DNA from 3 places in the Acuticoccus sp. MNP-M23 genome. Region 3 is predicted to be linked to each of the others. Evidence: predicted binding sites of a transcription regulator. Region 3 holds the regulator's gene; each other region holds the start of a gene.
What was found. Region 3 encodes PhoB, which activates phosphate uptake and scavenging genes when phosphate is short. Its sites were predicted from a motif close to TGTCATNNANCTGTCAT; they were not measured.
Positions count from the first base shown of each region.

Region 1: phnA (phosphonoacetate hydrolase) is a predicted target of PhoB. The motif match lies at 1,402-1,418, and genes of this name have one in related genera.
Region 2: RDV64_RS23345 (glycerophosphodiester phosphodiesterase family protein) is a predicted target of PhoB. The motif match lies at 1,199-1,215, and genes of this name have one in related genera.

Region 1 is NZ_CP133480.1:3,753,620-3,756,895, forward strand. Features, by position in the region: gene RDV64_RS17375 (protein-glutamate O-methyltransferase CheR) at 1-245, shown strand, start outside; gene RDV64_RS17380 (LysR substrate-binding domain-containing protein) at 369-1,280, opposite strand; gene phnA (phosphonoacetate hydrolase) at 1,428-2,693, shown strand; gene RDV64_RS17390 (alkaline phosphatase family protein) at 2,693-3,276, shown strand, end outside.
Region 2 is NZ_CP133483.1:15,456-18,731, forward strand. Features, by position in the region: gene RDV64_RS23345 (glycerophosphodiester phosphodiesterase family protein) at 1,457-3,276, shown strand, end outside.
Region 3 is NZ_CP133480.1:1,553,122-1,556,397, forward strand. Features, by position in the region: gene RDV64_RS07370 (aspartate aminotransferase family protein) at 1-578, opposite strand, end outside; gene RDV64_RS07375 (GcrA family cell cycle regulator) at 859-1,395, shown strand; gene phoB (phosphate regulon transcriptional regulator PhoB) at 1,456-2,151, opposite strand; gene phoU (phosphate signaling complex protein PhoU) at 2,261-2,953, opposite strand; gene pstB (phosphate ABC transporter ATP-binding protein PstB) at 3,039-3,276, opposite strand, start outside.

The DNA.
Region 1 (3,276 bases), 2.2 Mb from region 3:
TGGGCAATTTCGACATCATCTTCTGCCGCAACGTGCTCATCTATTTTGATCGGCCGACGAAAGCAGATGTGCTCAACCGCATGGCAAAGCTCCTGCCGCCCGAGGGTTATCTCGTGCTCGGCGGCCCGGAGACGACGCTCGGCCTGTCGGACGCGTTCGTGCGGCACCCGACCTGGCGCAATATCTACACCAAGGCTGATAAACCGGACTCGGCCGCCAAAGTGAGGGATGGCGCTTACGCCTGAATGCGCGCCCTGCGGAGGAATCCGCCCTGCTTGAGCGACAGTTGCCGGGGCCGGTTTCAACCTTGCGGCCCTCGGCGCAGTGGTTCGCGTTGGCGCAGGCAACGGCGCCAGCCAGGGCGCTCCTCAGGATAGTGCGGCTGTGCGTTGGCGGGATATGGGGGCGGGGGTGTTCTGCCACTCGCGCTGCATCCAGCGGGCAAGCGTTTCGGCAGCCTGCGGGTTCTGCCCGTCCGGATTGACGCCGATGGTTTGGCGCGCGCCGGCAATGCGCATTGACGGCCAAGGCTCCACCAGCGCGCCGGACAGGATTTGTGCGGCAAGAAGGTCCACCGGGGCAACAATCGCGCCGATCCCCGAAAGCGCTGCCTCCAGCGCAATGTAAAAGTGCGGATACACCTTTGGTGGACGCTTTGGCGTGCCTTTGAGCGCATGGGTGCACCAGCGGGAGAGATCGCCAGTCCGGGTTGCCGCGTCGACGAAGGCAAGAGATGCGGGGTCTGCGGCGCTGCCGGCAAGAGCGGCAGGCACCAGAAGGCCAAGGCTTTCGGTGTAGAAGGGCCGGGGGCCGAGCCGCTCGGGCAGCGGCTCCGCGCGGCGCACGACAAGATCGTAGCCGAGCGCGTCCCAATCCTCGGTGGTGTGGGTGGGGCGAACTTGAACCCCGATGCCGGGGTGCTCCTGCGCAAACGCCGGCAGGCGCGGCATCAGCCAGCGCATGGCAAAGGTGGCCGGGGCCACCACGGTCAGCGCCGCCTGACCTTTTGAAGCGGACACGTCTGCAAGCGCGGACTCGATCCCGTTCAGGGCGCTTTCCACGGACGCGGCCAGCCGCGCGCCCGCTTCGTTCACAATCATGCCGCGGCGCCGCTCGCAGAACAGATTCATCCCCAGCCATGTCTCCAGCTGCGCCAGTTGCTTGCTGACGGCGCCATGTGTGACCGACAATTGCTCCGCTGCAGCAGATACACTGCCAGTGCGAACAATAGCATCAAGTGCAATTAATGATTTTATCGGCGGAAGTCGTCGTTTTGTCATGTGAATTCAGCTCACATTGGCGGAATTTATTTCGTTTGTAGCTTTGAAGCTATCGAAGTACGCCGCTTGGCAACGAGATGACGTTTCCTCTGCTTGACGGGCATATCTATACGTCATGCACGTAACGGTTTGATAACAGGAGTCCGCATGGCGCTGAGAGAGACCGGCGATGCGCAACGTTCGCGCGCTGTCACCGTCAACGGGCGCCGCTACGCGCTGCCGACCCGCACCACGGCGGTGATCTGCTACGACGGTTGCGATCCGGCCTATGTCGAGGCCGCCCGCGCGGCCGCCATCGTCCCGCACCTTGCGCAGATGATGGACGAGGGCTTTGCCGCCATCGCTGACGCGGCGATGCCCACCTTCACCAACCCCAACAATCTGTCGATCGTCTGCGGGGCGCCGCCCAGCGTTCACGGCATCTCGGGCAATTATTATTTCGATGAAGCCACGGGGCGCGAAACCATGATGGTGGACGCCGAGGGCATGCGCGCCGGCACCATCCTCGCCGCGCTGGCAGGGGCCGGCGCGCGGGTGGCCGCCATCACCGCCAAGGACAAGCTCCTCAAGGCACTCGCGAATGACCTTGATGGGATCGCCTTTTCGGCCGAGCGCGCGGACGACGCGACGCTGGCGCAAAACGGTATCGAGGATGTGACCGGGCTCGTCGGCCGCGCAGCGCCCTCGCAGTACGACCCCGACCTGTCGCTGTTCGTGCTGGATGCCGGTGTCCGGCTGATCGAGGCGGGCAGGGTGGACGTCGCCTATCTCTCGCTGTCCGATCTGGTGCAGCATTCCCACGCGCCGGGGTCGGGTGGCGCCAACGCCTTCATGGCCGCGGTGGACCAGCGCGTTGGTGCGCTGATTGCCGCGGGCGCCACGGTCGGCATTGTCGCCGACCATGGCATGAACGACATGGCGCATGGCGATGGTAGGGCCCGCGTGGCCTATGTGGCCGACGCGCTGGACGCCACATTCGGCCCAGGACGAACGCGGGTGATCTGCCCGATCACCGATCCGTTCGTGCGCCACCACGGCGCGCTCGGCGGGTTCGTTCGCATCCACGTGACCGACGCTGCGGTGGACCCTGCAGCAGTGCTGGCTGCGGTCGGCGCGATTGCCGGCGTGGGCCGGGTGCTGCCCGGCGCCGAGGCGGCGGCGGAATTCGAGATGCCGCCGGAGCGCGAGGGGGCAGCGGTGGCCATTGCCGCGCCCGGTTACGCCCTGGGTGCCCACGCCGCCGACCACGACCTTTCGGCGCTGGCGGGAACGCGGCTGCGCTCGCACGGCGGGCTGGCGGAGCGGCGCGTGCCGTTCATCCTCTCCCGGCCGCTGAATGCTGCGTACCAGCAGAAAACCGCCAACCTGCGCAACTACGACATCTTCGACTTTGCCCTGAACGGGGTCGTCTGATGGCCCGTGCGATTGCGCTCATTCTGGACGGTCTGCGGCGCGACCTCATTTCGCCAGAGACGACGCCCAACCTCGTGCGCTTTGCGGACAAGGCCTCGCGCTTTGCCGCCCACCGCTCGGTGTTCCCGTCCGCCACGCGGGTGGTTTCGGCAGCTTTTGCAACCGGCTGCCAGCCGGGCCGCAACGGTCTGCGCGGCAACACGGTCGCGCTTCGGGACAACGGGCGCCTCGCCTTGTTCGACGTCGGCAAGCCAGAGTTCTTCGAGACCAAGCGCCGCCTCACCGGTGCCACCCTCACCATGCCGACAATGGCCGAGCGGCTGGCCGGTTGCGGCGGCGTGGTGGTGTTCAACAACGTGTCGCCGGGCGCTGCCTATGCGCATGATCCCGATGGCCACGGCACGATCTATCACCGCGCCGGCTCGCGCGGACCGGGCTTCGAGCCGGTGGCGGAGCCGCTCGACATCAAGAGCGGGATCGACGGCGACAGGACAATGGCGGCCCGCTTCATCGACGAGGTGGTGAACGGCGATGCGGCCCTCGGTGTCCTGTGGCTTTCCGAGCCGGACACCGTCCAGCATTC
Region 2 (3,276 bases), on a different replicon from region 3:
AGCCCATCGCCAAGGTCTGCGGCCCATGCCCTGGCTCGAGTGTGGCGTCGGTTCTCAGCGGCCGTGCCTGGTCGGCGCGGGTGGTGGCGGCCTGAACGCCTCGAGAGTTCTCGGGGCGTGCGGCGCGGAGGTCGCCCACCGAGGCCCCCTTTGCCACCATAACCATCAGGGAGACGTTTCAAGGCCCTTAGAAGGGCGATTGGTATCGCATGGTGCGGGGGGGGGGCGGAATTCACGCGGGCGTGCCATCCACGGCCTTCCTAGGGCCATTAAACGCCATACTGCGGTTTTTGCAGCTGCCGGCGGGCGGTGACCTCCGGTCGACTCGTCAAAGCAGCTCGGCTTCGTCCTGCAACCATCGCTGCGCGTGTTCCTGATCGATGACCGCTCCCCATGTCCCTCAGGCGGTGATCGCCAGTTAGCAGGCTGCGAGGCCAAGGTAGCAGTGCGTTAGGATCATAGTCCTGTTGAAGCGGCGCCGGCGCCACGAGTTTGGTCAGCGCTGAAACTGCGCGGTTATTGTTGAGAAATCTCATATATTACTATTTATAGTACTAGTTTTATTATAAAATACCAAATTTAACTCGGATTATATCGGATAATAATGAAAGGCGCGGGGATAAAGCTTATGCGGCAGGACATTTCTCTTCGAGAGCGGAGCTATCACGGCCCTATTTTCCGGAGCGGCAGGCGAAGTTGATAGTCCGGCAAGGATGCAGCGCCTGGGGATGACGGCACAGCCACCGACGGCGGCGCGTTGATCGACGACGGACTGCACTGCGCGGCCGCGATGAGACCGCTCGGACGCGGAGCGGCTGGCAGGGGCGCGCGCTCCCGGCGACGATCATTGCCGAAGCCGGGCACCTCCATCTCCTCGACACCTTCGTCAGCGTCGATGAGCACCGCGTTGGGTTGTTACCGGACCACGCGACGTGCGGCGAGATCGCCAGGCATCTCATCGCTGCTGGCGGTATCGGAGTCCTCGAAATCCGGCGAAGTTTTCACGATGGGCGTGCGCCCGAATCACCTTTGTTCGAACCGCAATCCAGCACCCGTTGGTTCATATGGTCATTTTGGGCGATCATATGAACATTTCCTGCGAGCGTCAGAGTCGGGGCAACACACGCGCATGACTGCATGCAAAACTTCCTTAGCCAGTTAATTCAATCATTTCGATGTCATTGCGGTCACTTGAAAATGTCATTCGGTTGAAACATTGACGCCCTAGTGGCCGTTCGGACGAACAGTCTGGGCTTTCATATCAATGATGCTGACCCCGGTGTCGCGCGGCGACCCACCATGATCGCGCAGGCTTCGAACCCCACGGCGGTTCGACCCGCCGTTGTGTACCGCGTCGCCGCGAGCGGAGTGTCGCTCGTGCCGGTCATCTTCGCCGGTCTCCAGACGCGTTCATAGCCCCGTCCTCACTGTCCTCCGCCCATCGAGAGCGCCTGTCATGTCCGAACTCACCATCATCGCCCATCGCGGCACCAACCCCTATCCCGATGCATCCGCCGATGCGTATCGCCATGCGATCGACTGGGGCGCCGATGCCGTCGAAACCGACGCGCAGGTGACGGCGGACGGGATCGTCGTGCTGGCGCATGACACCGGCAACATCCCGAACATGACCTATGCGGATCTGCTCGCGGCAGATCCGGACCTCATCACCCTCAGCGAGCTGATCGGGATCATCGAAGAGAAATCGGCCGAGACGGGCCGTGTGATCGGGCTCAGCCTCGAGATGAAGAACCCCGCCACCTACACGGCCGCGGGGATCGACATCGCGCAGGCAACGCTCGACGTCCTCGTCGCCAACGGCTTTACCGACGAGCGGGTGATGCTGAACTGCGGCGACGCGGCGACGCTGCAATATCTGAACGATACGCTGATGCCCGAGGCCGGTGTCGATATCTTCCTCGAGCAGACCTACAACGGAACGGACGCGGAAGACCTCGCCCAGATCGCGACCTTCGCGGACGGGATCTCCGCCAGGATCAGCGGCCTCGATGCGGACAAGGTCGCCGAGGCCCAGAGCCTCGGCCTCAACGTCAATGCCTGGACGCACGACGGTCCGGGCGACGAGCTTCAGTCCCTGATCGAGATGGGCGTCGACGGCGTCTACACCAACAACACCCGCATCGCCCGTGCCTATGCCGAAGGGGACGTCGGTGTCAGCGTCGTTTACGGCGACGAGACGGCAGAGAGCGTCAGCGGGACCGACGGCGACAACATGATCTACGCCATGGAGGGCAACGACGTCGTGCTCGCCGGCGCCGGTGACGACGTCGTCTACGGCGACGCTGGCGACGATACGCTGTCGGGCGGCTCTGGCGAGGACCGGCTCTTCGGCGGGGCCGGCGACGACGCCCTGTTCGGCGGCGAAGGCAGTGACATGCTGGCCGGCGGCCAGGGCAACGACGTCCTCAATACCGGTGGCTCGGACAACACGGTCGTCTACGCTGCGGGCGACGGTATCGACGTTCTGAACGGCACGTCGACCGACACGCTGGTCCTCACCGACATCGCCTCGTCGGACGTCTCCGTGACGAACATCGGACCGAGCCTCGCGCTGGAATTTGCTGGCGGTGGCGCCGTGTTCATTGGCTCCGGCACCATCGGCAGCGTCGTGCTGGATGGCGGCGCCACGGTCTGGTCGGCGAGCGACCTTTCCGACATGGCGGACGGCCGTGTCTCCGACGCGGTTCTGGAGGTGGCGACGACCGCCGCGACCGGCCTTGCCGCAGCCACCGCGGCGGCATCAGCCGAACCGACGCCCAATCTCGTCCAGAACGGCAGCTTCGAATACACCGACAGCGCATCCGCCTACCGTGACTGGGGTCGCTCGGCGCTCAACGGCGAGATTCCGGGATGGGTGAACCTCAACTCGGGCCGGATCGAGCAGCACCAGGACACCAGCGCGCTCGGCCTTACGGCCAATGATGGCGCATTCTACGTCGATCTCGACGGCAACAGGAACAACGTCGCCCTTGCCCAGACCATCGAGGGCATGGAGACCGGCGCCACCTACGCGCTGGCCTTCGACCTCAGCGACGGCGACACGTCGGACGACGAAGCCATCACCGTCACGTTCGGCGGCGAGGTGGTCTACGAGGGTGCACCGGCCGCGGCCGAGTGGGAGACGATTTCGCTTGCCATCATAGGCGGCGCCGGCGACGGGTCCAATACGCTCGTCATCGAAGAGACCGGCGGCTCGCTCGACACCACCGGCATCTTCATCGACGACGTCTCGGTGGTGAAGACTGCGGATGCTCC
Region 3 (3,276 bases):
ACCGGGCGGATGCCGCCCTCGCCCTGGATCGGCTCGACCATGATCGCCGCCGTTTCGGGCCCGATCAGTGCCTTGACCGCTTCAATGTCATCATACGGCGCCTGGTCGAACCCGGCGAGCGGTTCGCCGAAGCCTTCCAGATATTTGGGCGAGCCGCCGGCCGCGATGGTGCCGAGCGTCCGCCCGTGGAAGGCGCCCGCCATGGTGATGATGCGGGTGCGCTCCGGGTGGCCGTTGATGAACTGGTAGCGCCGCGCGGTCTTGATCGCGGCCTCGTTGGCCTCGGCGCCCGAGTTGCAGAAGAACACGCGCTCGGCAAACGTCTCCGCCACCAAGCGCTCGCCAAGGCGGGCCTGCTCCGGAATTTCAAAGAGGTTGGACGTGTGCCACACGCCGGCGACGGCCTTCTGCATCTCCGCAACAAGGTGCGGATGCTGGTGGCCAAGGGCGGACACGGCGATGCCGGCGCCCATGTCGAGGTATCGTCGCCCGTCGGACCCGTGCAGCCAGACGCCCTCACCCGAATCAAACGAGACGGGAATACGGTTGTAGGTGGCGAACAACGCGGGTTCGGTCATAATTGTGTCGCGCTTGACGCGCTTCTCCACAGAGTTGGGGTATCTCGCCCGAAGACGAACGCGTCTTCTTCCCGATGGTTGGGGAAAAAGCAACTCTTGAGTCCATCGCGACTCGCTGACTCTAGACGCTGATTCGTCAATTCCTTTACGATTCATGAGGAACAGGAGCGCAAATGACGCGCTCCACAGCCTTCAGCCAACACGGTGGATTCCCGTGCCGTTTTCGGCGCGCCGCCTTTGGATTCCCTGTGGGCTGTTTGTGGACAGCAAGGGGACTGCGATGAGCTGGACCGACGAGCGGATCGAACAACTGCGCAAGCTCTGGGCAGAGGGGCACTCCGCGTCCCAGATCGCCGGGACGATGGGCGGTGTCACGCGCAATGCGGTGATCGGCAAGATCCACCGGCTGGGTCTGTCGGGCCGCGTGAAGACGGCGCGCCCCGCAGCCCGTCGCGCCGCACCGGCGCCCGCCACCGTCTCGCCCGCCGCCGCAGCCGCTGCGGTCCGAACGCCAAAGCCCGCTGCACAACCGCGCGTGATGGCGGCCGGCGCTGCTGCGGTGAAGGTGGTCGAGCGGGAGGTTTTCGAGCCGGCCCCCGTACCTCAGCATGTTGCCGAGGTGGTGCCCTTGCGCGGCGGAATCACGCTGACGGACCTCAGCGCCAGCACATGCCGCTGGCCCATCGGCGATCCGTCCGGCGACAATTTCAGCTTCTGCGGTGCGCGGTCCGAACCTGGCGACACCTACTGCACCGCCCACGCCGACGTGGCATTCCCCGGCCGCACCAACAAGCCGCGCAAGCCCACCGGGCGCTGACGCGGCAACCAATGAGGCGGCGGCGGCGATTGCCGGCGCCGAGCCTGAAAAGCGCCGCTCTCAGTCGGCGCCGAACCTGTCGTCGAAGGCGTAGCCGGCGCCGCGCACTGTGCGGATCGGGTCCGCCTCCTTGCCGCGCTTGAGCTGCTTGCGCAGGCGGCCGATGTGCACGTCCACCGTGCGTTCGTCCACGTAAACGTCCCGCCCCCACACGCCGTCCAGAAGCTGCTCGCGGCTGAACACGCGGCCGGGTGACTGCATCAGAAATTCAAGCAGGCGGAATTCGGTCGGCCCCAGCTTCACCTCGCGGCCGCCCCGCTGCACGCGGTGCATCGTGCGATCCAGCTCCAGGCTGCCAGCGCGCAGCATCGCCGAAACCTTTTCGGGCTTGGAGCGGCGCAGAAGGCCGCGGATGCGGGCCATCAGCTCGGGCGTCGAGAAGGGCTTGGTCACGTAGTCGTCGGCGCCGGTGGCAAGGCCGCGCACCCGCTCGGTCTCCTCGCCGCGCGCCGTCAGCATCACGATGGGCAGATGCTCGGTCTGCGGGCGGGACCGGATCCGGCGGCACAGCTCGATCCCGGACAGGCCCGGCAGCATCCAGTCGAGCACCAGAAGATCGGGCGGCTGTTCCAGAAGGCGCATCTCGGCCTCGTCGCCGCGACTGCACGAATCGACCGCATAGCCTTCCGCTTCGAGGTTGTAGCGCAGGAGAAGCACTAGCGGCTCCTCGTCTTCGACAATCATGATGCGGGGCATTATCGCGCCCCTGGACCGCACCGCATGCGCATCGCTGCCACACGGTTCAACCGCGTCGGGTCCATGCATGAACTAACCTTTGACAAAGTGTCAGCGGCCCCGGTCACCGTCAGCGCAAGCCGACGTTGCCTGTGAAATCCGCAGACAGGTAAGACGACGCGTCGGACTTTTCGCGAGCTTCCGCGGGCTGCTCGCCGGTCACGACGTAGTGGATGGCCTCGGCAATATTTGTCGCGTGATCGCCGATGCGCTCGATGTTCTTTGCGCAGAACAGGAGATGCGTGCAGAACGTGATGTTCCGCGGATTCTCCATCATGTACGTCAGCAGCTCGCGGAAGATGGAGGTGTGGATCGCGTCCACCTCGTCGTCGCGCAGGCGCACGTCCAGCGCAGCCGGCACGTCCTGGCTGGTGAACGCGTCGAGCACCGTTTTCAGCTGCTCCAGCGCAATTTCCGACATGTGCTCGATGCCGAGCGCCACGCGGGGCGGATGCGCGCTGTTCTCGATGGCCAGCAACCGCTTCGCGTTGTTCTTTGCCAGATCGCCGACCCGTTCGAGGTCGGACGAGATGCGCAGGCCCGCCACCAGCTCGCGCAGCGCCTTGCCCTCGGGCCGGTGCGCCACGATCATCTCCACCGTGTGGTTCTCCACGCTGCGCTGCATGGCGTCGAGCTTGCGGTCGGCCGCGATCACCCGGCGTGCGAGGTGCGTGTCGAGCCGCGTCAGCGCGGTCACGCTCTCCATCACCAGCTGCTCGGCCAGCCCGCCCATCTCGGCGATTTCTCCTGCCAGTCGCTGCATCTCGGTAAACTGGTCTCTTACAACAATACCCACGTCATGACTCCGTCCGCCGGACACCACGCAATGACGTGCCACGGCTGCATTCCTACCCAAACACACCAGTTATATACTGGCGTGTGCGCTCCTCTTGAGGATCATTGAAGATCTCTTCAGTTGGTCCTTCCTCGACGAGATAGCCGAGGTGGAAATAGCACGTCTTCTGGCTCACGCGCTCGGCTTGTGCCATCGAGTGCGTCACAATGACGATCGTGTAGTTCTCGCGCAGTTCGTGGATCAGCGTTTCCACGGTGCCGGTTGCGATGGGATCGAGCGCCGAACAAGGC